3 regions of the Mesorhizobium sp. LNHC221B00 genome follow, and region 3 is predicted to be linked to each of the others. Evidence: riboswitches for the same ligand, from Rfam matches in the RefSeq annotation. Region 3 holds a riboswitch; each other region holds the start of a gene.
What was found. A riboswitch is a leader RNA that binds a small molecule or an ion and turns the genes downstream of it on or off. The one in region 3 is predicted to bind thiamine pyrophosphate.

Region 1 (9,823 bases), on a different contig from region 3:
TGGCGGCGCGGATGATCTCCGACGTGTAGGCGCCGATGTTGAGCGTGAAGCCGATCAGCGCCGCGGTGAAGGCATCAAGCAATATGCCGACCGACGGCAGGCCGTAGAAGATCAGGAACAGCTGCACCAGGAGCGGCGTGCCGCGAAAGATCCAGACATAGAAGCGGACGAGCGCGACCAGCGGCTTGGGTCCGAACAGCCGGCCGAGCGCCGCGCCCAAGCCGACCGTCAGGCCAAGCACGAAGGACAGCAGCGTCAACGGCACGGTGAAGATCAGCGCGGCCCACAGCAGCGAAGGCAGCGACTCCAGCATCAGTTGCAGCCAGTGCGGCACGAAAGACCCTCCAGAATGCTAGACGTCAGCCATATCACGACAAAAGCGGCAAACCGTCAAAGACGGCTCGCCGCTGGATGCATCGCACGGGCCGGCAACCGGCCCATCCCAGGAAAACTTACTTCGAAACGTCCTGGCCGAAATAGGTGTCGGCGATCTTCTGATAGGTGCCGTCCGCCTTGATGTCGGCCAGCGCCTTGTTGATCGCGGCGACCAGCTCGGGATCGCCCTTGCGCACGATGACGCCGGAATAGTCGGCGTTTTCCTCTTGCGCGGCGATCTTCACATTGGCGTCGGGCTTGTGCTTTTTGAAGTCGAGGAACGACAGGCTGTCGTTGATGGTGGCGTCGGCACGGCCGGTCAAAAGCAGCTGGATCGACTGGTCGAAGCCATCGGTGCCGACCAGCTCGGCGCCGTTCGTCTCGGCCAGCTTGCCGAAATTCGAGGTCAGTGACTGCGCCGACTTCTTGCCCTTGAGATCGGCGAAGGTCTTGATGTCGGTGTTGTCGCCGCGCACGATCAGCACCGCCTTGGACGCGATGTAGGGGTCGGAGAAATCATACTTGGCCTTGCGGGCGTCGGTGATGCCGACTTCGTTGATGACGGCATCGTAACGGTTGACGTCGAGGCCGGCGATCAGCCCGTCCCACTTGCCCTCGAGGAACTCGACCTTCACCCCGAGCTTGTCGCCGATCGCCTTGGCGATTTCGACATCGAAGCCGACCAGCGCGCCGGAAGCGTCATGATAGGTGAAGGGTGCGTAAGTGCCTTCCGTGCCCACCTTGATGACCCCGGCCTGCTTGATCTGGTCGAGATTGGCGCCGGCATGGCCCGATGCGACAGCCAGGGCTTGCAGCGTTCCGGCGATGATGAGCGACTTGAGCCATTTCATTTTTCTGTGATCCCGTCCTTGGCCGGCAACCCGGCATGTTGTGAGGGCTGGAAAATGACAGATGCAGGTCGAAAAAATAAGGAACGAGATTTCAAAAATGATGGATTTCTGAAACCGCATTCTCCGAAGGAGACTTATTCGCAGCATCCTGATGGTCCAGGCAACCGCTGCGAAATCGCCCGGATGATACCGCTCGCCTGCCCGCGCGGGCGGAACTTTTCTCGCGCATGGCAGTTTTGGCTGTTCTAGGGCACGACGCCGCGATTTCAACCCGACGCCCTGCCAGTTCGTTATTCGCATCGCCTGAGCCAGGGAGTGCCTCATGATGGAAGACACGGCAGGACGGACCATGGTCCGCGCGGCCATGAAGGCCCCCTACCTGGAGCGTGACGAGGAGCATCGGCTGGCCCTGCTCTGGAAAGAAGACAACGACCAGAACGCTTTGCACAGCATCACCGTCGCCCATATGCGGCTGGTCATTTCCATGGCTTCCAAATTCCGCCATTACGGCCTGCCGCTTGGCGACCTGATCCAGGAAGGCCATGTCGGCCTGCTCGAGGCCGCCGCGCGCTTCGAGCCCGAACGCGAGGTGCGGTTCTCGACCTATGCGACATGGTGGATCCGAGCCTCGATGCAGGACTACATCCTGCGCAATTGGTCGATCGTGCGCGGCGGCACGAGTTCCGCGCAAAAGGCTCTGTTCTTCAATCTCAGGCGCTTGCGTGCCCGCTTGGCAAACGGCGCCGAGCCGCTCTCCAACGAAACCCTGTATCGCGAAGTGTCGGTTGCGCTTGGTGTTTCCGAAGCCGATGTGGCGATGATGGATTCGCGGCTGTCGGCTCCGGATTCCTCGCTCAACGTGCCGCTGGCCGACGATGCGGGCGCCACCGAGCGGATGGATTTCCTGGTCTCGGACGATCCGCTGCCCGATGAGGTCGTCAGCGACCGCATCGATGTCGCGCGCCGCTCCGTCTGGCTGAAAGCGGCTCTCGCCGCCCTCAACGCCCGCGAACTGCGCATCATCGAGGAACGCCGGCTCAGCGACGAGGGTGCGACGCTTGAGGCACTCGGCGAAACGCTCGGCATTTCCAAGGAACGCGTACGGCAGATCGAGGCCCGCGCCATGGAAAAGCTCAAGGTCGCGCTGGTGAAGCAGAATCCGGAGTTCCTGGCGACAGCCGCCTGATCGCGAAGCCGGCTCTTACTTGTCGGTAACGATCTTGACCTTGTCACCGGCCGAAACAGCGGCACCCGGCGACAGCGCATTGAGCACGCGGAACAGGTCGAGCTTGCGGTCGACGCCCACCATCTGCGCGGCGAGCGAGCCCATGGTCTGTCCCGGCTGCACGGTGAGCACGCGGATGTGCAGCGGCTTCAGGGCCGCTTTTTCAGCAGGGCTCAGTATACGGAACGACCCGCTGACCGAGCGTGCCACCGTGTCGAGCGAGGTGCTGGCCGAGGGGGCCGCGGTCAGCAGCCGGTAGACCTGGCCGCCGGCGCGGATCACCGCGATGTCGAACTGCCAGCCTTCGGCGCCGGCATGCGCGGTCGCCGCCTCGTTGCCGTTGATCGTTTCCTGCTTGACGGTGCTGTCGTCGAGACCGGCGACCCAGCCGCTGCGGATGTAGTCGGTCAAGGCGCGGTTCTTGTCGATCGAAACGCCGTCGAAGCGGATGGCTATGTCACCCGGCCCGGTCGCCGTCACCGCTGCCGCGGAATTGTCGATGATGAAGCCATCCGGCACCGTGAATGACACACCGAGGCCCGGATGCAGGAAGGTCTCGCCGCGCACATAGCCTTCCTCCGGCGTATCTCCGTAGAGCAGGCCGTCTATGCCGGCGAGGAAGGAATCGCGGTCGCGCGTGCCGACGCCGGGCGCGCCGAACTGGCGGGCATGGCGCTGCGCCAGGTCGATGCGCTGCGGCGTGTTGGGGTGTGTCGCCAGGAAGTCGAGGCTGGCATCGGTGGCGCCGCTGATCGAGCGGAAATCGGTATAGGCCGACATCGACTGCAGGAACCGGCCGGCGGCGTATGGATCATAGCCGGCTTCGCCAATCGACTTGATGCCGATGGCGTCCGCTTCCAGTTCCTGGTTGCGCGAGAACTGCGCCAGCCTGAGCTTGCCGCGGATCAGTGCTGCCTTGGCGGTCGGGCTGTCGCCGAGCACGTCCGAGACGACCTTGGTCGCCAGGCCTTCCTCGGCCTCCAGCTGCTGGCGTTGCAGGCCGTGGTTGGCGGTGACGTGGCCCATCTCGTGCGCGATGACCGCGGCGAGTTCGGACGAATCGTTTGCCAGCGCCAGCAGGCCGCGCGTGATGTAGAGATAACCGCCCGGCAGCGCGAAGGCGTTGACGTTGGGCGAATTCAAGATGGTGATGCGGTAGGTCTGGGTCGGATTGGCCGACACCACGGTCAGGCTGCCGACCACCTTGGCGACCATGCGCTCGAGCTTGGGATCGGAATATTCCCCGCCATAGGTCGCCAGGATGCGCGGATGCTGCGCCTTGGCCAGTTCGGCGAGTTTGTTGTTGGCGCCGACATTGTCGACCGTGATCGGCCTGTCGGACGGCTGGAAGCCGGATTCCTGGACTGCCGGAGGTGTGAACATCTGGCAGCTTGCGAGCGCCACGGCAAAACCGGCCAGCGCCAGAAAGCGCGCCAGCGGGTTCCATCTTGGTCTGTCAACGCCGATCGCCAGAACGGCTTCCTTTCGGGTCCCGGCGCATGACCGCGAAAATCGGGGGCGATCTTCGGAATTGTCATGCGCAAACAAACTACTACAGCATCCGTCACACGTCCCTCGGGGGCGTGCGGCGGATGCTGTAGGCAAATCACGGCCTGTGCCGGACCAATAGGGCGGACCTAGCCACACTACGTCTGCCATGGCAAGCAAGCGCCACTTCGCCCGAAGCCGGTTTGACCGTAAATTATGTCCGCTTCCGGGCAATATCTCGTGATACGGCATCCCCAGCACCGGCACCGATATAGCGCCGGAACGCCTCGGGACCAGCCCCGGCAAAGAAATCGGCGGCGGAGCCGGTGGCCGCGACGGCGCCATTGTCCAGAAACACTACATTCTGGCCGATCCGGCAGGCATCCTGCGGCTGGTGCGTGACGAACAGCACCGTCATGCCATGGTCGGCATGGACGTGGGCAACCAGATCGAGCATGTCGTCGCGCAAAGCGGGCCCGAGCGAGGCGAAGGGTTCGTCGAGCAGCAGCACCGGACGATCGCGCACCAGCACGCGGGCCAGGGCGACGCGCTGGCGCTCACCGCCAGAGAGTTCGCGCGGTAAGCGTTGTTCCTTGCCGGCAAGGCCGGTGCGCGCAAGCGCGTCGGCAATCGCCGCGCGGTCGGCCTCGGTCAGCCGCAGCGACGGCGAGCGGCCGAGCCCGACATTCTGCTCGACGCTGAGATGAGCGAAAAGGTTGTTTTCCTGGAACACCATCGACACCGGCCGCGCCGCCGGAGGCGCTCCGCCGACATCGGCCCCACCGATCAGCACACGGCCGGAGCGTGGCGTCTCGAACCCGGCGACCAGGTTGAGCAGCGTCGATTTGCCCGAGCCGCTCGGCCCCATAATGGCGGTGATTTCCGCCGCCGCGAACGCGACATCGAAGGCAAGCGGCGCCTCGCCATAGCTGAACGAAACCTTATCCAGCCGCACCGGAACACCTTTCCTGCCAATCGCCCCGTCTTTCCTGCCAATCGCCCCGTCTTTCCTGCCAATCGCCCCGTCAGACATCGCGGGCCATTCCTTTTCCCAGCCGGTCCGCTGCCAGGACCAGCGCCAGGCAAACCAGGCCGAGCAACAGTGCCAGGCCGGCGGCGTCCGCGGTGCGGTAGCTGCCCATGCGCGCCAGCAGAAGGTAGGGCAATGTCTGCACGGAATCACTGCCGAACAGCGCGATGACACCGAGATCGCCAAGCGACAGCGCCATGGCGAAGGCGAAGGCGGTGGCGAGCGGCCGCCGCAGCGACGGCCAGTCGACCAGCCGCAGCCTGGCCCAGCCAGCCATGCCGAGCTGCGCGCAGAGCCGTTCGTGACGCTCGCTGCCCGCATCATAGGCGGGACGGACGGCGCGCAACGCGAAAGGCATCGCCATCACCGCATTGACGGTGACGACCATGATCGGGGCGATGGCGAAGACATCGCCGGCATGGCGCAGCAGCAGGAACCAGCCGGCGCCGATGACGATCGGCGGCACGACCAGGACGAACCCCGCGCCGGTATCGGTGGCGTGTTCGAGCAGCGTCCTTGGCCCAGAGCGGCGGTTCAGCGCCAGCGCCCGGCGCGCCATGGTCAAGGCCAGCGACAGCATCACCGAAAGCAGCGCCGATAGGAAGGCCAGCACCGCACTCGTCAGCGTCGCCTGCCGGACTGCGGCCTCGCCGGCGAGCCGGCCGAGATCGGCGCCAAGCCCGGCGATCACCGTGGCCGCCATCGGTCCGGCAACGAACAGCAGCGCCAGCACGATGAGCGCCGCGTTCAGCCAGGTCTCGGTCCGGTTGACGGAGAGATAACGGCGCGGTGCGACCGGCAGGTTGGTGTCGCCGACGATATTGGTGCCAAGCCGCGTCAGCGTCAGCACCACGATGAAGGTCAAGGCGATCTGCAGCAGCGTCAGCGCGACCGCCCGCGCGGGATCGAAATCGAAGCGCAGCGCCTGATAGATGCCGACTTCCAGCGTCGTCGCGCTTGGTCCGCCGCCGAGCGTCAGCACGATGGTGAAGGAGGTAATGCAGAGCATGAAGACGAGCCCGGCGACGCCGGGCAAGGCGGCGCGCAGCGTCGGCCATTCGATCAGCCGGAACGCCGGCCCCGCGCCCATGCCAAGCTGGCTCGCCAGCCGCCACTGGTCGGCAGGAATGGTCTGCAGTGCCTCGAGGAACAGCCGCGTGCTGAGCGGCAGGTTGAAGAAGACATGGGCGACGAGGATGCCGGACAGGCCGTAAATGCCTGGCCAGCCCTGGCCGCCGACCGCGCCGAACAGGCCGGCGAAATAACCGGCGCGGCCGTAAAGCGCCAGGATCCCGAGCGCCGCGACGATGGCCGGCAACGCCAGCGGCACGGCGAAGAGCTGCAGCATGAAGGCGCGGCCCGGGAAGAGCGGGTGCCGCGACAGCGCACGCGCCACGAACAGCGCCGGCATGACCGACAGAAGTGTCGAAAGGGCGGCCTGCCAGAGCGTGAAGCGCACGACGCGCAGCAGATAGGGATCGAAGGCCGCCCAAGCGCCGGAGAAATCGTCAGCGCCTTCGACGAGCAACCCGGTAAACGCGCCACCGATCAGCAGCGCGATCGCGGAAAGCGCGATGATGCCGGCGCTGACGCGGGGGTCGGTGGGGTGGCGCGTATGCATTTCGCGCTACCCAACACTGTGGTGGGTATCGATCGAAGGAAATACCTGGCGAAGGCCGAGCCCACCCCCCTCTGTCCTGCCGGACATCTCCCCCTCAAGGGGGGAGATTGCGCACGCGGAGGCTTTCGCTATTCTCCAATGCTGCTGGACTTGGCTAGGCGCCAAAACTGCCAATCTCCCCCCTTGAGGGGGAGATGGCCGGCAGGCCAGAGGGGGGCGGCTTGGCGCAAACATCCGACGAGACTTGAACCCTACTTGCTCATCACCGAAAGCCATTCGTCCACCCAGGCCTTGCGGTTGGCGGCGACCTCCTGCGGGCTGAACAGCAAGGTCTTGGTCGGCTTGACCAGTTTGTCGAAGGCCGGGTTGAGCGGCTTGTCGGTCTTGCCGGCGGGGAACATCCAGTTGGTCTCGGGGATAGCGTCCTGGAACTTCGGGCTGGTCATGAAGGCCATGAACTTTGCCGCCAGCGGGTTCTTGGCGCCCGTGGTGGTGATGCCGGCAACCTCGATCTGCAGGTATTCGCCCTCCTCGAAGGACGCCGCCTGGTAGCGCTCGGTCTTCTCGGCGATCATGTGATAGGCCGGCGACGTGGTGTAGGACAGCACCATCGGCGCCTCGCCCTTGGTGAACAGGCCGTAGGCCTCGCTCCAGCCCGGCGTCACCGTCAGCACCTTCGCCTTGAGCTTGGCCCAGGCCTCCGGTGCCTTGTCGCCATAGACCGACTTCACCCACAAAAGCAGGCCGAGACCCGGCGTCGAGGTGCGCGGATCCTGGATGACGATCTTGTCGTCCGCACTGCCTTCGACCAGATCCTTAAGGCTTTTGGGCGGTGTCTTCAGCTTCTGCGTGTCATAGACGACGGCGAAGTAGCCATAGTCGAAGGGGACGAAAGTATCGTCGCTCCAGCCGCCCGGCACATTGACGTCGCTGACCGCGCCATGCGGCGCGAACAGGCCTGTCGCCTTGGCGTCGGCGGTGAGATTGGTGTCGAGGCCGAGCACGATATCGGCCTTGGTCGAGGCCCCTTCGAGCTTGACGCGGTTGAGCAGCGCCACGCCGTCGGCGACCGAGACGAACTCGACATCGCAGCCGCATTCGGCCTCGAATTCCTTCTTCACCACGGGGCCTGGACCCCAGTCGGCGGTGAAGCTTTCATAGGTGTAGACGGTGAGCTTGTCCTTGGCCAAGGCCGGCCCGGACAGCGCCAGAACCGCTGCCGAGACAAGAGAGTATAAAAGCGTGCGCATCGGCGCCTCCTTCGTTCGAGTTGAAAGGAATTGAGGCGTCGGACTGTCCGAAACGTCTAATCCCTCCGCCGGTACAAACCGGATCAGGTTCAGCGGGTTGGCGAGACTGCCTCTCAGCCGGTCCGCGAAGATCGCGTCCGGCACCCCGTTAGAGCGTTTCGACACATAGGCCGGGCCAATGAACCGCGCAAGTGGGAGTTTGCCGCCTTCCGTTTCGCGTGTCGGGCTGGTAAGGGCCACACGATATGAGCACATTCACCATCCTGCTTGGCGGCGATCTCATCCGCACGCCGCGGCTCGACCGCCAGATCGAAGGCTGCCGCGTGATCGCCGCCGACGCCGGCATCGGCCATGCGCGGCTGCTCGGCCTTGTCCCGGAACTCTGGGTGGGTGATTTCGATTCGGTGCCGGCCAATCTGCCTGACGATCTGGCCGCCGTGCCCCGCCAGACCTTTCCGCCGGAGAAGGACAAGACCGATGGCGAACTGGCGATCGCCGCCGCGCTCGCGCGCGGCGCGACCCGGCTGGTGCTGGCAGGCGCTTTCGGCGGCAAACGGGCCGACCATGCTTTCCTGCATCTGTCGCTCGCCCTGCGGCTGGCCGAGACCGGCACCGGAGTGGTGCTGACCAGCGGCGCCCAGGAAGGCGTGCCCTTGCTGTTGGGAAAGGCGGGCTTCGACTATGCCGACGGCACGCTGTTTTCGATCCTCGGCTTTTCAGACCTCGCCGGCCTGACCGTCACCGGCGCCAAATGGCCGCTGAACCATGTCGAGGTGGCCTTCGGTTCATCGCTGACCATCTCCAACGAGGTCAGGGGGGGCCTCGAAATCGCGCTCGGCCATGGCCGCGCGCTGCTGCTCGCTCATCCCTATCCCTTGCCCGAAAGCTGACATGGCCCCGCCTCTTCTCAATCTCGACGGGATTAAACTGACCTTCGGCGGCACGCCGCTGCTCGATGGCGCCGCCTTGACCGCTTCGGCCGGCGACAAGATCGCGCTGGTCGGCCGCAACGGCTCGGGCAAGTCGACGCTGCTCAAGATCGCCGCCGGCCTGATCGAACCGCAGGACGGCGAGGTGTTCCGCCAACCGTCGGCGACGGTGCGCTATCTGCCGCAGATGCCCGACATGGAAGGCTTCGCGACGGTCCGCGCCTATGTCGAGGCAGGCCTCGGCCCCGCCGATGATCCCTACCGCGCCAGCTATCTGATGGAGCATCTCGGCCTGACGGGCGAGGAGCGGCCGAACGATCTGTCCGGCGGCGAGGCCAGGCGCGCCGCCCTTGCCCGCGTCATGGCGCCGGAACCGGACATCCTGCTGCTTGATGAGCCGACCAACCATCTCGATCTGTCGGTCATCGAGTGGCTGGAAGAAGAGCTTGTCCGCACCTCGTCGGCACTCGTCGTCATCTCGCACGACCGCCGTTTCCTCGAACGCGTCTCGCGCGCCACCATCTGGCTCGACCGCGGCCAGACCCGCAGGCTCGACAAGGGTTTTGGCCATTTCGAGGAATGGCGCGATCAGGTGCTGGAAGAGGAAGAGCGCGAGCAGCACAAGCTCGGCCGCCAGATCGTGCGCGAGGAGCACTGGCTGCGCTATGGCGTAACGGCGCGGCGCAAGCGCAACATGCGCCGCCTCGGCGAGTTGCAGACCATGCGCAAGAATTTTCGCGGCCATCGCGGCGCCGAGGGTTCGGCGACCATGGTGGCCAGCGACGCCGCCGAATCCGGCAAGCTGGTGATCGAAGCCAAGAACATCGAGAAGAGTTTTGGCGATCTCACCGTCGTCAAGGGGTTCTCGACCCGCATCCAGCGCGGCGACCGCGTCGGCCTCGTCGGGCCGAACGGCGCCGGCAAGACGACGCTTTTGAAGATGCTGACCGGCGAACTGACGCCGGATGCAGGCTCGGTCCGGCTCGGCACCAATCTCGAAATCGCCACGCTCGACCAGAAGCGCGAAGCGGTCGACCCGCAGGAAACCCTGGCG
Region 2 (9,823 bases), on a different contig from region 3:
CCGGCACGACCGATCTCAGACGAGGCCGAGGCGGTCTGGCACGCGGCTGTGCCCGGCCGACTCGACATCGTCGGCGGCGACACCAATCTGGCGATGCTGGCGGGTCTCAATGCCTATGACAAGCCGTCGATTTTCACCGACCTCGATATGCGGTTCGCACCCTGGATCACACCGAAGCGGTTGCACGACCACGGCATGCTGATGGTTTGGCCGGGCAGTCGCGTGCCACCGCAGCTGCACGCATGGCTGGACAACATTCAGGTCAAGACCGTCCTTTTCAACTGGTCGCAAGAGGCGCCGCCGGTGGCGATCAGTTTTGCCGCCATCCCGCCCGGCGCGCGCCTGCCGGTTGCTGTCGACGGCCCGACTGGACAACCGCACAGCTGAAGTCCACGATTCCATTCCGCGTCGTGCTATTTCGTCGGTGCATGGCCGCACGCACTGCCGGCGCCGCGTTCGGGCGACTGGACGAAGTCGCCGACAATGCCCATTTATGGGAAATCCAATTTGTTGTCGTGCAATTCAAGACGGAACCGCGGTCCGTTTTCTGTGAATTGCTTTTTGAGGAGAGGTGACATGGCGACTTCGACCGAACGCGCAGTGCTTGCCGGCGGCTGTTTCTGGGGCATGCAGGATCTGATACGGCGCTATCCCGGCGTCATCTCGACTCGTGTCGGCTACTCGGGCGGCGATGTGCCAAACGCCACCTATCGCAATCATGGCACGCACGCCGAGGCGATCGAGATCAATTTCGATCCGGCCGTGATTAGCTATCGGACGCTGCTGGAGCGTTTTTTCCAGATCCACGATCCGACGACACGCAACCGACAGGGCAACGATGTCGGGATGAGTTACCGTTCGGCGATCTACTATACCAGCGACGAGCAAAAGAACGTCGCACAGGACACCATCGCCGACGTGGATGCCTCTGGGCTGTGGCCCGGCAAGGTCGTCACCGAAGTCGCGCCGGCTGGTGCCTTCTGGGAGGCCGAGCCGGAGCATCAGGATTATCTGGAGAAATATCCCAACGGCTACACCTGCCATTTCGTCAGGCCAGGCTGGAAGCTGCCGGTTCGAGAAAAAGCGGTGCCATGGATTCAGCCATGCGACAGGATTTGAGAAGCCGCGGAGCGAGCGCTCCGCGGCTTCTTCTCATTGCAAATCCTACTTGCCGCAATGGTTGTCGTTAACCGTCGGCGCTGTGGTGCCCGGCGACGTGCCATTGGCATCGGGCTGCGCGCCCTGTGGATGGGCAGGGCAATTCCGATCCGCGTTGGAATTCATATCATCCAGCGTGCCAGTCGTGCTGTTGGTCACCGACGGGTCGACCGTGTTCGGCGAAGCTGGCGTATTAGGATCGACCGTGACCGATCTGCCGCTACCGGCTCCGTCGGTGCCGCTTGTGCCATTGCTCTGCGCCATGGCCGATGTGGCCAGGCCGATGGTGAGCGTCGAAGCTGCGAGGATTCTCATGAACATGGTTTGTCTCCATTTTCTGTGAACTCGTCGCGTCGCGACTGGTAGGACAACCGCTCGGTCTGGTGAAGGTTCCCGATAAATTCTCGCGCCGGCAGAGCCAACCGCTCCCGCTCTGGCGCAATGCTTTTGGCGCAGTTCGCTGAAAAAAACGGCTTCCCCAATCGGTCGAATGGTGCTTTAACGCGCCCATCCACAGGGGTGCTCCGTACGGTCGGGGCTGAGACGGGGGCGGCAAGCCCACAGACCCTAGAAGCTGATCTGGGTAATACCAGCGGAGCGAGGCGGGCTATGTTTTCAGGCGCACAGATTTCCCTATATCCCATGGCCGATGATTTCGTCGGCGTCATTTTGGGCGCGCTCGGTGCGCTCGATCCCTATCGTGACCGGCTCAGGATCGAGACCGACGACATCTCGACCTTGCTGGTCGGGCCGCCCGAAGTGCTGTTCCCGGCTCTGCGCGACCTGTTCGTGGAGGCCGCGCGCAGCGGCAAGCATTGCGTTTTGTCAGCCGCCATTTCGCGTGGCTGCCCAGGCGAGCCGGACGATCCGATCTGCCGCTCCGAGGCCTTCGGCGGGCCTGTCGGGCCGCTCGGCCCGCGCAAGGAAGCCGCCATCGCAGCCGTGCATGGCGCGGTCGCCACCGGCCAGCCGGCGGCGGCGCAATTCTCGCTTTATGTGATGGGTACCGGCGACCACATGGACGAGATCTATGGTTGCATCGATTTCTTGAAACAGTCCGGCGTCTACGATCGCTCCAAGAATTTCTGCACCAAACTGCGCGGCGATACGGGCGCGATCTTTTCGGCGCTCAACGAAGCTTTCTGCCGCTTCGGGCCGGGTGCCGGCCATGTAACCCTCGACGTCACGGTTTCCGCCAACAGCCCCACCGCTGTCTGAACCGCTCGCGCCGATGCGCGACCGTCAAGGTTGTCCTCTCGTGGTCTCATCGTCATTCAACCGGCCGCGTCACCTCGCGGGCATCCTCGCCAAGGCAGTGCCGGCCATAATGTCGGTCGGGCTGCTGCTCGTGGCCTGGGAACTCTACGCTACCTATTCCGGCATCAAGCCGACGACGCTGCCGGCGCCCTCACGTGTCTTTGAGCAGGCGATGCTCAATCGTGACGCGCTGGTCGACAACGCAGTTCCCACTATCCGCGCCACGCTCATCGGTTTCGTCTTTTCACTCAGCGCCGCTTTCGCGCTGTCGATGCTGGTCGACTTCTTCCAACCGCTGCGGCGCGCGCTTTTTCCCGTCTTCATCGTCAGCCAGACCTTGCCGCTGGTTGCGATCGCGCCGCTGGTGGTGCTGTGGTTCGGCTTCGGGCTGGCGCCCAAGATCATGCTGGTGGCGCTGGTCACCTTCTTCCCGATGCTGGTGGCGCTGGTCGAGGGCTACGAGGCAACCGAGCCCGAGATCGGCCAGATGCTACGCGCCATGGGGGCAGGGCGCTGGCGCGTCTTCGTTCTGGCGCGGCTGCCTTCGGCACTGCCATATTTCTTCGCTGGCCTGCGAATCTCCATCACCTATGCCGTTGTCGGCGCCATCTTTGCCGAATATGCGGGTGCCGCCAAAGGGCTGGGCATCTACATGCTCAACGCCAAGAACAATTTTCGCCCCGACCTGGTGCTGGCCGCCGTCGGCGTCAGCGCCGCGCTTACTCTCATCCTGTTCGGATTGACGGTGCTGCTGCAGCGCTTTGCCATGCCCTGGGAACGGGCCGCGGGCAAGCAAGCCGCGGCAAAGGCGGCGCGAAGATGAGCCGGCTCGAATTGCGACATGTGCGCAAGGCGTTTGGCGGGCTCGACGTGCTTGCCGACATTTCGCTCAACGTCGGTGCCGGCGAATTCGTCTCGATCCTCGGGCCTTCGGGCGCCGGCAAGTCGACGCTGTTCCAGCTTCTGACCGGCGCTGAACATGGCGGAGGCGAGATGTTGTTCGACGGCGCGCCGCTCGACGATCATGGCCGGCATTTTGCCTTCATGCCACAGCGCGATGCGTTGATGCCGTGGCGACGCATCCTCGACAACGCGACACTCGGGCCCGAAGTGCAAGGCATCAAGCGCAAGGCAGCACGGGCGCGGGTCGCGCCGCTGTTCGCCGAATTCGGGCTTGCCGGTTTCGAGCGGCACTTTCCGGCGCAGCTTTCGGGCGGCATGCGCCAGCGCGCGGCGCTGTTGCGCACCGTTGTGCAGGAGCGCGACATGCTTTTGCTCGACGAGCCGTTCGGCGCGCTCGACGCACTGACCCGCGCCGCCATGCAGCGCTGGCTCGAGCAGATGTGGCGGCATCATCGCTGGACGGCACTGCTCGTTACCCACGATGTGCGCGAAGCCGTATACCTGTCCGACCGCATCTATGTGCTGTCGACGCGCCCGGCCCGTGTGCTGCGCGAGATCAGGGTGCCGTTGCCGCGTCCGCGCGACCCGACCGGTGCCGCCGCGCGCCAGGCCATCGCACTCGAGGCCGAGATCCTCGACATTTTGCTCAACCCTCAACCCTCCAAAGGACATGAACATGACTGATCTGACGCGCCGGCAGGCCTTGCTGCTTACCCTCGCCAGCGGTCTTCCGCTGATCGCCGGACCGGGCCGCTCTTTCGCGGCGATGCAGAAAATCACCGTCGCTTTGGACTGGACGGTCAACACCAACCACATCGGGCTGTTCGTCGCCCGCGACAAAGGGTTTTATTCCGGCGCCGGCCTCGAGGTCGACATTCTGCCATACAGCGATACCGGCGCCGGCACGCTGGTCGCCAACCGTGTCGCCGATTTCGGCATCAACGGCACCATTAGCCTGTTCAGCCAGAAAACCGCTGGAGCTGACTTGAAAGCTGTCTACGCGGTAGTGCAGTCTGAAACCGGCCGGCTGGTGTTCAATGCCGCGCGCAGCGACATCAAGAGCCCGAAGGACCTTGACGGCCTGACCTATGGCGGTTTCGGCAGCGCCTGGGAAAACGCGCTGATCTCGACCATCATCCGCCACGATGGCGGCAAGGGCAATTTCGAAACGGTGACGCTCGGCACCTCCGCCTACGAAGCCCTTGCCAACGGCACCGTCGACTTCACGCTGGAGGTTTTGACCTGGGAGGGCGTCGAGGCCGAACTCAAAGGCGTCCATCAGCGCAGCTTCGTCTATGCCGACTATGGCGTGCCCGACGAGCACACGACGCTGATCTCGTCAAGCGAGGCGTATCTGTCAGCGAACCCTAAGCTTGCGGAGGCCTTCATCGAGGCGACGCAGCGCGGCTACCGGTTCGCCGTCGAGCATCCCGATGAAGCGGCCGCGTTGCTCATCGCCGCCAACAAGGATGCGCTGACCAATCCGGCGCTGATCGAGGCCTCGCTGAAGGTGCTGATCGACGGGCACTATCTGCGCGCGGAAAACGGCGCCACCGGCACGATGGATCCGGCCAAGATGGATGCGATCGGCGACTATCTTTTCGCTGCGGGCATTCTGCGCGACGCCGATGGCAAGGTTCTGACGCAACGCCCTGATTTCACGAAGTATTTCAGCAATTCAACTTTGGGCTAGGGGAGGCCAATCCGGCTCTCGGAACTGATGGGTCGTCCTCATCAATCGCGCGGATGCGCAGACCTTGGCTAATTCCGGGCGATCTCATAGACGTGCCGCCCGGGCTCGCCCTGCAGCGAAAGAGCGGATGTATATAGTTTCGCGACTGCCGGGCAGAGACCTTCGAATTCCGGGCTGACATTGGCAATGGCATTCATGTCGGTGGGAGTGCCGCCAGCGTTGATGAAAGCGTCGGCCAGCAGTGACCAGTCCTCATCGCTGGCTGAAGCGGCAGCCAGACCGCTCTTCTTCGCCGCGCCGAAGGCGTGGAACAGGGTGGCTCCGATCTTGTCCATGTCGGTCAGAAAGTCCTGATCCGGCATGCTGAGCGCGTCCGGCCCGTTGCGAAGGTAGTTGTTGCAAGTGATTGCGGTTTCCCGCGCCATGACATGGTTGAGCATGGCCAATTGTGCACGCAGCGCCTCGGCGGCATTGCTGTCTGGGGACGAAGACAGCAGGGATGCATATTTTTGCCTGAGGCTGGCGACCGCGATCCTGCTCGTGTTTCGCACTTGCTCCACGTTTCCAAGTCTGGCCACGGCAGTGATCTTTTCCACGACGGCGTCATAGTCGTCTGGAAACTCCTGCTGGATTGCCATGAATATCTGGCTTCCCTGGCTCTGAATCTGTTCGCTCACCTGAGCTGTGGTCAGGGTCTGCGAATCGGGCGAGCCCGCCACTGTCTGGTAGAGATATTTGCCGCCGGCAAAGCCGAGCGCCCAAGGCAATATCTTTACCGCAACGAAAGACAAAGCGGCGACCGCCGTCACGCCCAAGCCTCTCCAACGCGCCATCGCCGACCCTCCCTAAACTGTCTATTTCGCGCCGAGGCTCAACGCTTTATTGCGGTCGGCCTCGGCACGCTTGTGGTTGCCCTTGGCGTCCCACGCCTTGCTGCGCACTTTGTAGGCGGTGGCGAAATCTGGTTTGAGCTTTATCGTCTGGCTCAAATCGGCGATGGCCCCGTCATAACCCGCCTTGCTGATCCGGATCACGCCCCGGCCCAAATAGGCGAAGGGGTTCTTGCGGTCGAGGCCGAGCGCCTTTTCGAAATCGCGCAGCGCTGCGGCGTCCTCATGTCTGCCCATCCATATGAGGCCCCGATCGGCATAGACCTTTGCGTCCCTGGTATTGAGACTGATGGCCTTGTCGTAGTCCGCAAGCGCACCGTCGTAATCTCCCTGGAAACCGAGATTCTGGCCGCGGTCGTAGTAGGTCTCGGCACGATTCGGATTGAACGCGATCGCCTGGCTGTAGTCAGCGACGGCATGAGCGTAGTCCCGCTTGGCCTCCCAGGCCATTGCTCGGGCCAGATAGGCGTCGTGGAACGCCGGAAAGAATGCAATCGCCTTGCCGTACAGGGCTATGGCGCCGTCATAGTCGTTCTTCTCATGCAGCGTCCAGCCTTTGCTGAACGCCTGCGCGGCTGGCGAAGCGCTGCTTGGCTTGGTCGGCGCCTCGCCAACGGCTTTGCCTGGCATTTTTGAGGCGTTCGCTTTCGCCGCCATGGCGATCTGGCGGCCCTTGCGGGCGAGGGCCAGCTTTGGATCGAGCTTCAGCGCCTGGTCGTAGTCGGCAATGGCCTGGTCGTACTCGCCCTTGGTGAACCAGATGCTGCCGCGCCCGAAATAAACCGGAGCATATTGCGGGTCGAGTTCGATCACGCGGCTGTAGTCCGCGACGGCACGATCCAGTTCGTTCTTTTTGCTCCAGGCGACGGCGCGACCGATGTAAGCGTCGACATAAGCGGGATAGAGTTCAATAACCTTGCCGTAGTCCGTGATGGCTGCGTCATATTTGCCTTTCGCGACGAGCGACGTACCGCGGCCGACATAGGCCGAGGCTTTCCTTGGGTCGAGCGCAATCGCCTTGCTATATTCGGCGATGGCGCGATCGAATTTGCCCTTATCGTAGAACGCATCGCCACGATCCATGAAGGCTTGGAGGTTCCTGGGATCCGAACCGACGGCGAGCGGCGCGGCGCCGCCTTTCTTCAAGGCGGCCACGGCCGCCTTGCGGACGACCGCGTAGTCCGGATTGCCCGGATAGAGCCTTATCGCCTGGTCGAAGTCGGCAATCGCGCCGCTGTAATCCTTGCTATCGGCCCGTTCTATGCCGCGCCCGTAGTAGCTGGGGGCATCCTTGGCATCGATCTCGATCGCCGCCGAATAGGCTGTGATCGCTCGCTGGGCATCGCCCTTCACGTGCCATGCCATGCCCATGCAGAAATAGGCATCCACCAGCTTCGGATCGAACGCGGCGGCCCGATCGCAATCGGCGAGGGCACCTTCGGCATCCTCGGTGGTGGCCTTGGCCATGCCTCGGCGAACATAGGCAGAGACCATATTTGGCAGGAGCTCGATCACGCGGTCATAGTCGTCAATCGCCCGATCATAGGCGCGCTTGTCGTTCCAGGCGTTGCCGCGGCCGAAATAGGCGAGGGGGCTGTCCGGGTCGAGCGCGATCGCCTTGCCATACGCGCTGATTGCCTGGTCATACTTGCCGGCATCCGACAGGCTGTCGCCGTGCCGTACCGCGGCCAGAACGCGCGGGTCGGTCGCCTGAATGAGCTTCGCCATCTCAGCGGTCGAAAGCTTGGCCTCGGGCTGGCTATCATGGTCGACGTCCTGCGGGACCGCAGGTTCGGCGCCGGGTTGCGGCTCGGCTTTCGTCGCCACCGCTGCCCTGCGGCTGGCGAGATAGTCCGCATTGCCTGGATCAAGCTCGATCGCCTTGTCGAAATCGGCAATGGCGCCGTCATAGTCTTTCCTGCCGGCCCTCGCCATGCCGCGCCCGTAATAGCTCGCGTCATCCTTCGGATCGATCTCGAGCGCCGCCGAATAAGCGGCGACCGCGCCGGCAGCGTCGCCCTTCGCTTGCCATGCCATGCCCTTGCAGAAGTATGCGTCGCGCGCCTTTGCATCGAGTGTTGCAGCCCGGCTGCAATCGGCAAGCGCGCCCTCGGCATCGCCTGACGTAACCTTGGCGAGACCCCGGCGAAGATGCGCCGCGGCAAAATTCGGGGCGAGTTCGATGACCTTGTCGTAGTCTGCGATCGCCTGCTTGTAAGCGCGTTTGGCAGCCCAGGCCTTGCCGCGGCCGAAATAGGCAAACCGGTCGTTCGGATCGAGCGAGATCACCTGGTTGTAGGCGCCGATCGCCTGGTCGTACTTGCCCATGTCCAGGAAGGCATCGCCGCCAAGGACCGCTTCCAGGGTTTGCGGATCGGTCGCCTCCATGGCCCTCGCGGCCAGCGTGTCTTGTGTGGCCGTAATATTCGGAACGACGGCTCGCGGCTTCGGCTGTTGTGTGTCCGGCGGCGGAGCCGACTTGCTCTCGTTGCCCGCAACCCGTTCACTGCAGCCTGCCGCCCATTTTGGATCGAGTTCGGCGGCGCGACGGCAATCCTCCGCCGCACCGGCCGTATCGCCCTTCAGTGTCCTGGCGGCGGCCCGGCTGAAATAGGTTTCAGCGCTCTCCGGATCGAGGCTGATCGCCTTATCGAAATCGAGAAGTGCGCCTTCGATACTATACTTTGCAAGCCGCGTTTCGGCGCGTTCAAGCAAGGCTTTTGCGGCTGCCGGGTTTCTTGTCTCCGTGACAGGCAGCGGAGCTGTTTCGCCAGGAGCGCGTTGGCTGCAAGAGCCTGCGCGCGTCGGGTCGAGTTCGATGGCGCGCCGACAGTCGCTGGCGGCAATGGCGTGGTTTCCTTGCGACGCTTCGGCGAACGCCCGGTCGTAAAAAGCTTCGGCGTTGTAAGGATCCAGCTGGATCGCGAAGCTGAATGACTCTATCGCGCCTGCGACGTCGCCTTGCACCTGCTGCTCCAGCCCCCGTTCGAGGTTCCAGGCAACGAGTTCGGAGTGATCCTCTTTGGGATACAGTTGTAGCGGTTCGTACAGGGGGGATGCGCCAGGGTCGGGCGATTGTGACAGAGCCGGCGCCTTCGTGCCGACCTGTCCTGTGTCACAAAGACCTGCCTTCTTCTGATCGCGTTCGATGGCCTTTCGGCAATCGGCGACTGCACCGACCGTGTCGCCGCTACGTGCCCGCGTGAGCGAACGGCCGAAATAGGCGTCGGCGTCCGTCGGTTTGAGGGCGATCACCTTGTCGAAATCAGCGATGGCGCGGTCGTCGTCGCCGCTGTTGGTCAAGGCGACGGCTCTGTTGTAGTGGCCGTCGATGCTGGTGGAATCGAGCCCAACCGCCCGATCGGCGTCTGCGAAGGCGCGACCCCAGTCGCCCTTGGCGATCCAGGCGGCACTGCGATTGGTATAGGCGTCCACGCTCTCGGGATCGAAGCCCGTGGCCGCGTCGAAATCGGCGATGGCAAGGTCGTAGTCGCCCCTGGAAGCGCGGGCTATGCCGCGGTTGACATACGCCTGGACATCCTGCGGATCGCTCCGGATCGCCTCGCCATATTCGGTGATCGCCCGGTCATGGTCGCCCTTTTGCTGCCAGACCACGCCAAGATTGTTGTGCGCTTTGCCATAGTTCGGATCGGCCGCGATCGCCTGTTCGAAATCGATAATGGCCGCGTCGGTCTTGCCTTTGCGGAAGAAGGCCAGGCCACGGCTGTAGTAGGCATCGCTGGAGTCCGGCTCGAGACTGATGGTGACGTTGAAGTCAGCAATGGCGCGGTCGTTTTCCCCCTTGTTGTACCAGGCAGTCCCGCGGTTGAAATAGGCGATAACGCGGTTCCGCGACGGCTCCGTCTTGTCCTCGGCAATCGGCGTGCAGGCGGCAATGAGTTGGTCGGCATCGACCTTGCCG
Region 3 (9,823 bases):
CGGCTCCGCGGTCTGCCTTGGGAGCAGAGGCTTGCTGGCGGATCGCAGTACCGTCTAGGCGAGTTCGCCTTCAGGGCCATCCGCGCCGTTGTTCATTCACAGCGCTACCGTACTACTTATAAGTTATAAGTCAATAGGGTTTTCATTAGCCGGTGCTCAGCCGGGAAGGTGTCTTCAATCGCGGTTTCGCTGCCTCGACCGGGATCAGAATCCATTTGACGAAAAACGAGGTCGAGACAGCAGCCATGCAACTGGCCTCGACGATGTGGGCTTCCTCGCGACCGACGGGTAGCGGCTTGTCGATCGAGTTGCCTGACATCAAGCGCCGGCGAATAAGTCAAAGCGATCAGCGTGGCCTTCGAATACAGAGCCATTGGTCAGCAACCGCACTTCGCTATCGACCAAATCGTCATAGGTCTTTAGGGAGGGAGATGTGCCCAGTGCATTCGCGTGCTGCAACAGCCGCGCTGAACCGCACGGCAGCGTGCCATAACACGCTGCGGTCGGATGATTGTTGAAATGACGGTTCCCCGCGCACGACCGTGCCGCTTTCCAACTTCTCTCGTCTGGCGCTTGCCAGCCTGAGCTCGTCCTAGAGGTCGGCGCCCGGATTGCGGGTGTTGTCTTGCGACTTCATTCTCCCGGCAGCCGGGCAAAGGCCCGCAACGTGGAGGCTTCTAAATGGAACGCGGGTTCCCGATGCTTAGTGGGTGGTGCTGCTTGAGCAGGGGCAGGGCAGCACAGCCTCCGCCGGCAAGCCGTCGCGGCCGGTTCCCTTGATAGCGTGCCGGCGCAAGTCCCGCGTCACCAGACTCGCAAATCGCGATGCACGTCCAGCCATTGCGACATGGTTTTGCCAGCTGAGAGGCCGATCCCGTGTTCGGCGAACAGTCGAAACACTGATTGGTCGGTGTGCGTTCTTGGCGTATTGTGCAGCACTTCTGGCATTACTGGCCTTGCGGGGATGACGAGTCGGTCATGCGACAGTATGGATGTCCCCATCGGAATAGCCGGTCCGCCTTATCGGTCACACCCGCATATCGCTCCGCTTCTAGGGAACACCCCATCACGCGAGGAAAGACATGGCCACATGCGCAGTATCGCCAATCTAGCCGTTGGGCCGACGGCCCGGCGCTTGGGCCAGTCCACCGGCTTTAACCTGCGTCACAACTTGATCCACTGATCCTAGGTGACGACAACGTTGTTCGTCATGATTTGATGGGGCGGGGATTGGCCCAAAAGCGAGCCCCCCAAACTGTGCGGTTGCCAAATACGCAATGGAGTGAATTGGAATGATCATCGTAACAGGCGCCACGCACGGGATTGGGCAGGCCTGCGTGGAGAAACTTGCGTCTGCCGGTTCCAGAGTGGTGGCGACCGGCCGAGATGCAGAAGCGGGCGCGGCGCTCGAACGCGCCAATCACGGTGTCACGTTCGTTGCCGGTGACATCATCCGTGAAGACGATTGCCGCCGTGTCGTCGACCGTGCGCTTGAACTTGGCAACGGCCGGCTCGCGGGGCTCGTGAACAATGCCGGCATGTCGAAGCGCATTGCCTTCGCCACCGCCACCCAGGACGATTGGGATGAGATCCTTGCGGTTAATGCACGCAGCGTCTTTTTCTTCATCCGTCATGCGCTGGACGGCTTGCGGCTCGGGAGGGGTTCAGTCGTCAACATGGCCAGCATCGCCGGAAAGACGGGCGAAGAAGGGCTCGCTGCCTACTGCGCCTCAAAGGCCGCGGTCATCGGGCTGACGCAGGCACTCGCGCTGGAGTTCGGCGAGGAGATCCGCTTCAACGCTGTCTGCCCCGGCCAGATCGAAACACGCATGATGGGCAACATCATAAGCGATGCACTGCGCAAGAAGCAGCTCGAACTGCGGATCCCTGCCAACCGCTTCGGTGCCCCTGAAGAGATCGCTGATGTGGTCGCTTGGTTACTTTCGAATCAATCGAGCTATGTCAACGGCACGGTCGTGACTGTAGACGGCGGGGAAACAGCCGGCCTGCGCACACCGCGCGTCGCGCAGATCGATGGTGCTTAGGGCAATTCAGCTCAGCCGGAGCCGCGCTCGTCGAAATAGCGCAGAAAACCATGTGAGCCTCGCTGGATGTCGTTCTCGATCGCCTCGCGGGCCCTCTTCCTGTCGCCAGCCCTCAAGGCCTCGATGAGATGGTCATGTTCTTCCGCGCCGGTGTACCCGCGCGGAATTTCCCGATCGTAAACGTTAAGGATTGGACCCATCGAGGCCCACATGCTTTCGATCTGTCCGATCAGCATCGGCATACGCGACAGGCGGTAGACGCCGAAGTGGAAAGCGCGATTGGAGGATCGCGCTTCCTTGATATTACCGGCCTTATGGCTCTCTACAAATGAGGCGCGGAAGGTCTCAAGCTGTTCGAGATCGGCGGGGGCAAAATGGTCGGCAGCGTGTTCTGCCGCAAGCCCTTCAAGTGCCACGCGGATCAGCTTGATCTGAATGTAGCGGGCGCGGCTGAGGTCTGGCACCGCGGCGAACCTGCCGGAGCGCAACTCGAGCGCCTGCTCGCTGACGAGCCGCAGACAGGCTTCGCGCACCGGCGTAATGCTGGTTCCGAGCTGCTCGGCAAGATCCTGCATAAGGAGACGATCGCCCGGCGCGAAATTGCCGATGATCAAGCCATCCCGCACCTTGCTGTAAATCCGCGCGGACAGGCTGCCCATCTCCTCGGGCTGCATCTTCATAGGGCCCATGGGACTCCCCTCGTCTCTGCTGCAGATGTACGGAAATGTCGATTGACGCGTTTCACTACGTTTATAAGTTATAATCGCTGCCTATATTTTGTTACTCAGCGGCAGACAAGTACGTGCACGTTAATTGTCTGCAGGAAACATGTCCGTTTTCATAATTATTTGTGAAATTTTGTTTTATAAAAACAAGGAGACCCTTCTTTTCCGATTCTGACAATGGAATGTGACGACAGAAAAAGGCGCGATCTCATCTGCGTGGCATGAGTTGGTGTGCGAGAGATGATGACATCTGAAGGAGCCGGGAAGCTTACATGTCAATTTCCAGTCTGATGGGCAGAAATTTCCGATTCTGAGGCGACTCCGAACCGGCTGGACCGACGATGACGTCGGCACCGTCAAGATGATCCGGCAGGCCAGCAAGTCCAAAAGCTGCGTATGGCGTTTGCAGAGCGTTTCGCCGCCGAAGGGCTTCAAGGGCTGTTGCGCGACAAGACGCGGCCCTCGCGCATTGCGGCTCTCGGGCCGAAAGCCCGCCGAGCGCAGCTCTGACAAGGCCGCGACAGGAATCGAACGACGACTGGCCAGAATTATGAAATCCCTTGCGACACTATGCAATTTCAAACATTTCAGTAACAAATAGATTTAACATTCTCTTCACTTGCACTTTGGGGCGCGTTACCCGAATTAGCTGGAGCGGCCGAAACCCCCGCAAGATCAAGCGCGTAGTCGAAATCCAATCTTGCTGGTGCTTGTCGAGGGATGCGACGCGATGGGCCGGCGCAGGTGCGCTGTGAAGCAGCACTGAGCGCGCCGAAAAACGGCTTCCCAACAGGAGATTGATTTGGATTATGTGCAGTATTTCGCCGGAAGAATCGAGCAACTCAAAGGCCGTGGCGGGTATCGTGAATTTGCCGATCTGGAGCGTCAGTCTGGCAACTTCCCAAAGGCCTGGCTCAATAGGCCCGACGGCCGAAAAGAGATAACCATTTGGTGCACTAATGATTATCTCGGTATGGGGCAGCACCCCAAAGTGCTATCGGCAATGAAGCGCGCCATCGATGCCAACGGCGCAGGATCGGGAGGATCCCGCAACATTGGTGGCACCAACCATTATCACGTGTTGCTCGAGCGGGAGCTTGCAGGTTTCCACAATAAGGAAGCAGGATTGATTTTTGTTTCCGGCTTCAGCTCAAACGATTCATCATTGAGTACATTGGCATCTTTGATGCCGGACACAATTATTTTTTCTGACGAGCACAACCACGCTTCAATTATTAGTGGATGCCGCAACAGCCGGGCCGAAAAGCGCGTCTTCCGGCATAACGACGTTGCGCATTTGCGGGAGCTTCTGCGCAGTGTAAATCTTGCAAGACCCAAGATCATTGTTTTTGAATCGGTATATTCAATGGACGGTGACATTTCACCGATCAAAGATATCTGTGACATGGCGGACGAATTTGGCGCAATGACGTTTCTGGATGAAGTTCATGCATCGGGAATGTACGGTCCGAAAGGCGCCGGCATTGCCGCGGAACTTGGCATCATGGATCGTCCAACCATCATCGAAGGAACGCTAGGTAAGGCGTTCGGCTCGATGGGGGGTTATGTGACCGGACCTGCCTCCATTGTTGACAGCATACGAAGCTTCTCGATCGGTTTCATTTTCACCACGGCGCTTGCGCCAGCCCTAGCGGCTGGTGCGCTGGCAGCGCTGCGCCATCTTCGCGATTCAGATTCAGAACGAATTGATCTGCACCGGAAAACGAAACTTTTAGTCGGATTGCTGAAAGAGGCGGGCATCCCCGTCATGCCGACCCGAAGCCACATCATTCCTGTGCTTATTGGTGATCCATTCCGTTGCAAGGAAGCGTCCCGCCAGCTTCTAGATCAGCATGGAATATACGTTCAGCCAATTCTGGCGCCGAGTGTTCCGGTGGGAACCGAGCGGTTCAGGGTGACGGTTACGCCTGCCCATAGTACGACAGATATTCGGACGTTCGTCGATGCGCTCAGGCAGGTTCTGCAGCGGGACAATCTTGGCAAGGCTGCCTAATGTAAATGCTGGGAACGACAGGGCGCGCAGCCTCAGACCTGATTATATCAGCCGGGCTCGCCGAGGTGGAAGCGGCGGTCCGCGATCCGGTTCTGACGCCCGATCGCATCTTCGAATGTCAACGGAAAGCAGTTCCGTAACCCGCAATGACAGCTTTCGCGATCTTAAATGATGTGACTCCATGATTGAATGGGGCCGTTTGACGACTCGCTGCTTACACATCGGGCCGGTTCCAGATTCAGGGCTCACCATGAGCCGGTATGACCAGAGCGCATGTTCTTGTGCTGCGAGTTTGATGTGGCTTGGCGTGCCCTACCCGAGGGGTAGGTCACGCCCAGGCCCACGGGATCACACACCAACCCCAGCTAACCTGGTTTGAACGGAGCAAGCCTCCGACGCCGCCCTAATCAACAACGCTGCAACAGATCCTTCAAATCAATTTACAAGATTTTTACAACCGTCAGTCGTTGACAATGGTACGGCACCGCGAGTCTGAGGTCCGGCACGGCCATAAAAGTGACGCCGGTACCCTCGGACCGCCGCCAGCACGCAACATCGGGATTAACAGCAATGGTAAGAAGAAGAGCGCTCATATTGGTCGAAGGCCATAGGGGTACTGGTCAGCTATACGTCCAAGCGGCTCAGTGTCTTGGTCTTCATCCAATTACTCTGACGGCTGATCCACCTCGGTACGACTATCTTTCGGCGGAAAACGTTGAGGCAATCCGTGTCGACACTGGCAATCTCGAAGCGTTGGTCCGCGAATGTTCGCGGCTGCGTGCTACCCACGACATTGCTGGCATTACTGGCTTTGCCGGGGACCATGAATCGATCTATGCGACAGTTGGCAAGCTTTGCCGGCATTTCGATCTACCGGGACCGAACCCTGAATCGATTGAACGAAGCTGCGACAAATTCAAGCAACGCCAACTCCTCGCGCAGGCCGGCGTTCCAATACCGGCTTATCGGTTGGCAACGAATGCGGCGGAGGTAGAAAGCTCGGCTGCAGAGATCGGCCTGCCCGTGATTCTTAAGCCGGCAGTAGGCAGCGGCAGCATCGGTGTCCGATTGTGCCGCAGCCTCGAAGACGTAGCCGAACATACGACCTATCTATTGGGCGGAAAGCACATATGGCGGTCTACACCGAAAATACTCGTCGAAGAATTCGCACAGGGCCCGTTCTATAGCATTAATGTTATGGGGAATGAGGTCGTTGCGATTTGCGCCAATGACTTTGGTCCCCTCCCCCATTTCGTCATACGTGAGGTGACATATCCGGCCCTGCTAACCGATCAGGAGCGTGAGCGCATCGCCGATGTTTCGCTGAGCTGTTTGCGGGCTCTCGGCCTTGGCTGGGGGCCAACTAACATTGAACTCCGGTGCACGAAACGCGGTCCAGTTGTCATTGAAGTCAATCCGCGTCTTAGTGGCGCGCCCGACCCTCAACTGGTCCAGTTAGCTTACGGTGTCGACCTCGTCACCGAGCACATCAAGCTTGTCATTGGCGAGGAATGGGATCTGCGCAAAAAGCATTCACATACTGCGGCCGCGCGATTCCTGCTTCCTGATCAAGATGGCACCCTGGACTGGATTGGTGGCGACACTCAGGCAGCTGCTATATCAGGTGTGGCCGAGGTCAAATTGAATGTTGAACCCAAGACACCGATCGTCAGGAAGGGGGATTTCCGAGACTGGATTGGACATGTCATTGCCACTTCGCCCAGCCGTGCTGAAACCGAGGGCGCCCTTCAGCGAGCGGTCGACTTGATCGATTGGTCGATCACCCCTTTTCCGGCGACAATAGGAGGTGATCGAGAGCACGATGTTTGTGGGGCGTTCGGGCGGCCCACCAGTTCTGTTCCGATCAGGCATTGACGGCTTAAGATCCTTGAAACGCAGCAGTTCCGTCTACGTCAATGTCACATCAAGTTTGACGAGGCAAATGCAGCTTTGGCCACACCTGCCCTATCTCCCGCGGAACTTCTCCGCGACCCGTGGCGAGGCCGTCGGCCCAATTTGGGCCCAATTTGATTGCCGCCCACCGCCGCCGCAGGACGAACATGCGCTTGACAAGACAACCCCGGCCCGTTCAACCTGAGGCATTCACCAGGGGAGTCCCGGCAAGGGGCTGAGATACTGCTGGCTTTCGCGGCGCAGTGACCCGTTGAACCTGATCCAGTTCATACTGGCGTAGGGACGGTGCAAGCGCTTTGCGGGAGTTTACGCCCGAGGTCCTGTTTCGGCAGGTCGACAGAAGCGTCTTTTCATCCTTCCGGCACAGAACTGGGTCTCCAATGCAAGAGCAAAGGAGCCTCAAGATGAATGCCCTCACCCCCGCCGTCTCGACGGGACCGCTGCCCGCCTCGCGTAAGATCCACAAGCCGGGCGCTCTCCACCCACAGATCAGGGTGCCGATGCGCGAAATCTCCGTCCATCCGACAGCCGGCGAGCCGCCCGTTACCGTCTACGATCCGTCGGGCCCCTATACCGACCCGGCTGTCGAAACCAGCATCGAAAAAGGCCTGGCCCGGCTTCGCCACGAATGGATCTTGGCCCGCGGCGATGTCGAGGACTGTGACGGCCGCCATGTCCGGCCGGAGGACAACGGATTCGCGACGGGCGAACGCCTGACGCCGGAATTTCCCATCCGCCACCGACCGCTCAGGGCCAAAGCAGGCAAGGCGGTGACGCAGCTTGCCTATGCGCGCGCCGGCATCATCACACCCGAAATGGAGTTCGTTGCCATTCGCGAGAACCTTGGTCGCGAGATCCTGCACGGCAAGCTTGAGCGCGACGGCGAGGCTTTCGGCGCGACGCTGCCCGATTTCGTCACGCCCGAATTCGTGCGTGACGAGGTGGCGCGCGGACGGGCGATCATTCCCGCCAACATCAACCATCCCGAGAGCGAGCCAATGATCATCGGCCGCAATTTCCTGGTCAAGATCAACGCCAATATCGGTAACTCCGCCGTCACATCGTCGATGGCGGAAGAGGTCGAAAAGATGGTGTGGGCGATCCGCTGGGGCGCCGATACGGTGATGGACCTGTCGACCGGCCGCAACATCCACAACATCCGCGACTGGATCGTGCGCAACGCGCCGGTGCCGATCGGCACGGTGCCGCTCTACCAGGCGCTCGAAAAGGTCGGAGGCATTGCCGAGGATCTAACCTGGGAGGTCTACCGCGACACGCTGATCGAACAGGCCGAGCAAGGCGTCGACTATTTCACCATCCACGCCGGCGTGCGGCTGCATTATATCCCGCTGACCGTCGACCGGGTCACGGGTATCGTCTCGCGCGGCGGCTCGATCATGGCCAAATGGTGCCTGCACCATCACCGGGAAAGCTTCCTCTACGAGCACTTCGCGGAGATCTGCGACATCGCCAGAGCCTACGACGTCTCCTTCTCGCTCGGCGACGGCCTTCGTCCGGGCTCGATCGCCGATGCCAACGACGCGGCGCAATTCGCCGAACTGGAAACGCTCGGCGAGCTGACGAAGATCGCCTGGGCGAAGGATTGCCAGGTGATGATCGAGGGGCCCGGCCACGTGCCGATGCACAAGATCAAGGCGAACATGGACAAGCAGCTCGCCGTCTGCGGCGAGGCGCCGTTCTACACGCTTGGACCGCTGACGACCGACATCGCGCCGGGCTACGACCACATCACCTCAGGCATTGGGGCTGCCATGATCGGCTGGTTCGGCACCGCCATGCTCTGTTACGTCACGCCCAAGGAGCATCTCGGTCTTCCCGATCGCAACGACGTCAAGATCGGCGTGATCACCTACAAGATAGCCGCCCATGCCGCCGACCTGGCGAAGGGTCATCCGGCGGCGAAAGTCAGGGATGACGCCCTTTCCCGCGCGCGCTTCGAGTTCCGCTGGGAGGACCAGTTCAACCTGTCGCTCGATCCCGAAACGGCGCGGTCCTTCCACGACCAGACCTTGCCCAAGGAGGCGCACAAGGTGGCGCATTTCTGCTCGATGTGCGGGCCGAAATTCTGCTCCATGCGTATCTCTCACGACATACGCGCCGAGGCACAAAAAGAGGGCATGGCGGCGATGGCGGCGAAATACCGCGAAGGCGGCGATCTCTACCTGCCGGCGGACGAGACCGGCGCACCGCTCATACCTCAGCCACGTGAGCCATCATGAAGGTCTTGATCAAAGGGGCCGGCGTTGCCGGCCTCACCGTCGCCTTCGAGTTCGCCGCACGCGGCGCGGTGGTTACCGTTGCCGAGACAAGGCCTGCCCTTGGCGGCAATGCGTCGTGGTTCGCCGGTGGCATGTTGGCGCCGTGGTGCGAGCGTGAAAGCGCCGAGCAGCCGGTGCTGGATCTCGGACGTGACGCCGCCGACTGGTGGGACGCCGCAACGCCCGGCTTGGTAGCACGACGGGGAACGCTGGTCTTGGCCGCGCCGCGCGATGCGGGCGAGCTCGACCGGTTCGCCAGCCGCACGACGGGCTATCGGCGCGTCGAGGAAGATGAAATTGCCTTGCTGGAGCCCGACCTAGCCGGCCGCTTCCGCCGCGGATTGCTCTTCCCCGATGAGGGCCATCTTGATCCACGCCAGGCGATGGCAGCACTTCATGACAAGCTCGCGGCCATGGGTGTTGAATTCCACTTCGGCGCCGACGCCCGGCATGTTTTTGGTTTCGATCCTCAGATCGACTGTACGGGAATGGCGGCGCAAAATGACTGGCTGCGCGGCGTTCGCGGCGAAATGCTCATCCTGCGTACCCCTGATATCTCGCTGTCGCGCCCCGTCAGGCTGCTGCATCCGCGCTTTCCACTCTATGCAGTGCCGCGCACCGACCACCGTTTCATGATTGGTGCGACGATGATTGAAAGCCAGTCCGTCGGACCGGTTACGGCGCGTTCGATGATGGAACTGTTGGGTACCGCCTATGCCCTCCACCCGGCCTTTGGCGAGGCCGAGATCGTTGAAACCGGTGTCGGCGTCCGCCCAGCCTTTCCCGACAATTTGCCGCGCGTCGAAACCAAGGGTGAAATCATCGCGATCAACGGGTTCTATCGTC

Region 1: linked by a shared signal. The riboswitch ahead of thiB (thiamine ABC transporter substrate binding subunit) and the one ahead of thiC (phosphomethylpyrimidine synthase ThiC) in region 3 are both predicted to bind thiamine pyrophosphate.
Region 2: linked by a shared signal. The riboswitch ahead of X741_RS142710 (YkoF family thiamine/hydroxymethylpyrimidine-binding protein) and the one ahead of thiC (phosphomethylpyrimidine synthase ThiC) in region 3 are both predicted to bind thiamine pyrophosphate.

The regions. Positions count from the first base shown of each region.
Region 1 covers NZ_AYWR01000004.1:318,064-327,886, forward strand. The annotation lists gene X741_RS158515 (amino acid ABC transporter permease) at 1-334, opposite strand, end outside; gene X741_RS158510 (amino acid ABC transporter substrate-binding protein) at 453-1,226, opposite strand; gene X741_RS158505 (RNA polymerase factor sigma-32) at 1,549-2,412, shown strand; gene X741_RS158500 (M48 family metalloprotease) at 2,428-3,834, opposite strand; gene thiQ (thiamine ABC transporter ATP-binding protein) at 4,154-4,972, opposite strand; gene thiP (thiamine/thiamine pyrophosphate ABC transporter permease) at 4,965-6,590, opposite strand; gene thiB (thiamine ABC transporter substrate binding subunit) at 6,842-7,840, opposite strand; TPP riboswitch at 7,884-7,998, opposite strand; gene X741_RS158480 (thiamine diphosphokinase) at 8,086-8,730, shown strand; gene X741_RS158475 (ABC-F family ATP-binding cassette domain-containing protein) at 8,732-9,823, shown strand, end outside.
Region 2 covers NZ_AYWR01000023.1:63,342-73,164, forward strand. The annotation lists gene X741_RS142725 (glycosyltransferase family 39 protein) at 1-387, shown strand, start outside; gene msrA (peptide-methionine (S)-S-oxide reductase MsrA) at 577-1,119, shown strand; gene X741_RS142715 (hypothetical protein) at 1,165-1,479, opposite strand; TPP riboswitch at 1,664-1,777, shown strand; gene X741_RS142710 (YkoF family thiamine/hydroxymethylpyrimidine-binding protein) at 1,768-2,376, shown strand; gene X741_RS142705 (ABC transporter permease) at 2,486-3,238, shown strand; gene X741_RS142700 (ABC transporter ATP-binding protein) at 3,235-4,002, shown strand; gene X741_RS142695 (ABC transporter substrate-binding protein) at 3,995-5,011, shown strand; gene X741_RS142690 (hypothetical protein) at 5,080-5,820, opposite strand; gene X741_RS142685 (tetratricopeptide repeat protein) at 5,866-9,823, opposite strand, start outside.
Region 3 covers NZ_AYWR01000011.1:347,142-356,964, reverse strand. The annotation lists partial or broken gene X741_RS1000000171040 (ISNCY family transposase) at 533-929, opposite strand; gene X741_RS150705 (SDR family oxidoreductase) at 1,293-2,045, shown strand; gene X741_RS150710 (FCD domain-containing protein) at 2,057-2,725, opposite strand; gene hemA (5-aminolevulinate synthase) at 3,573-4,784, shown strand; gene X741_RS150720 (acetyl-CoA carboxylase biotin carboxylase subunit family protein) at 5,355-6,659, shown strand; TPP riboswitch at 6,883-6,999, shown strand; gene thiC (phosphomethylpyrimidine synthase ThiC) at 7,103-8,938, shown strand; gene thiO (glycine oxidase ThiO) at 8,935-9,823, shown strand, end outside.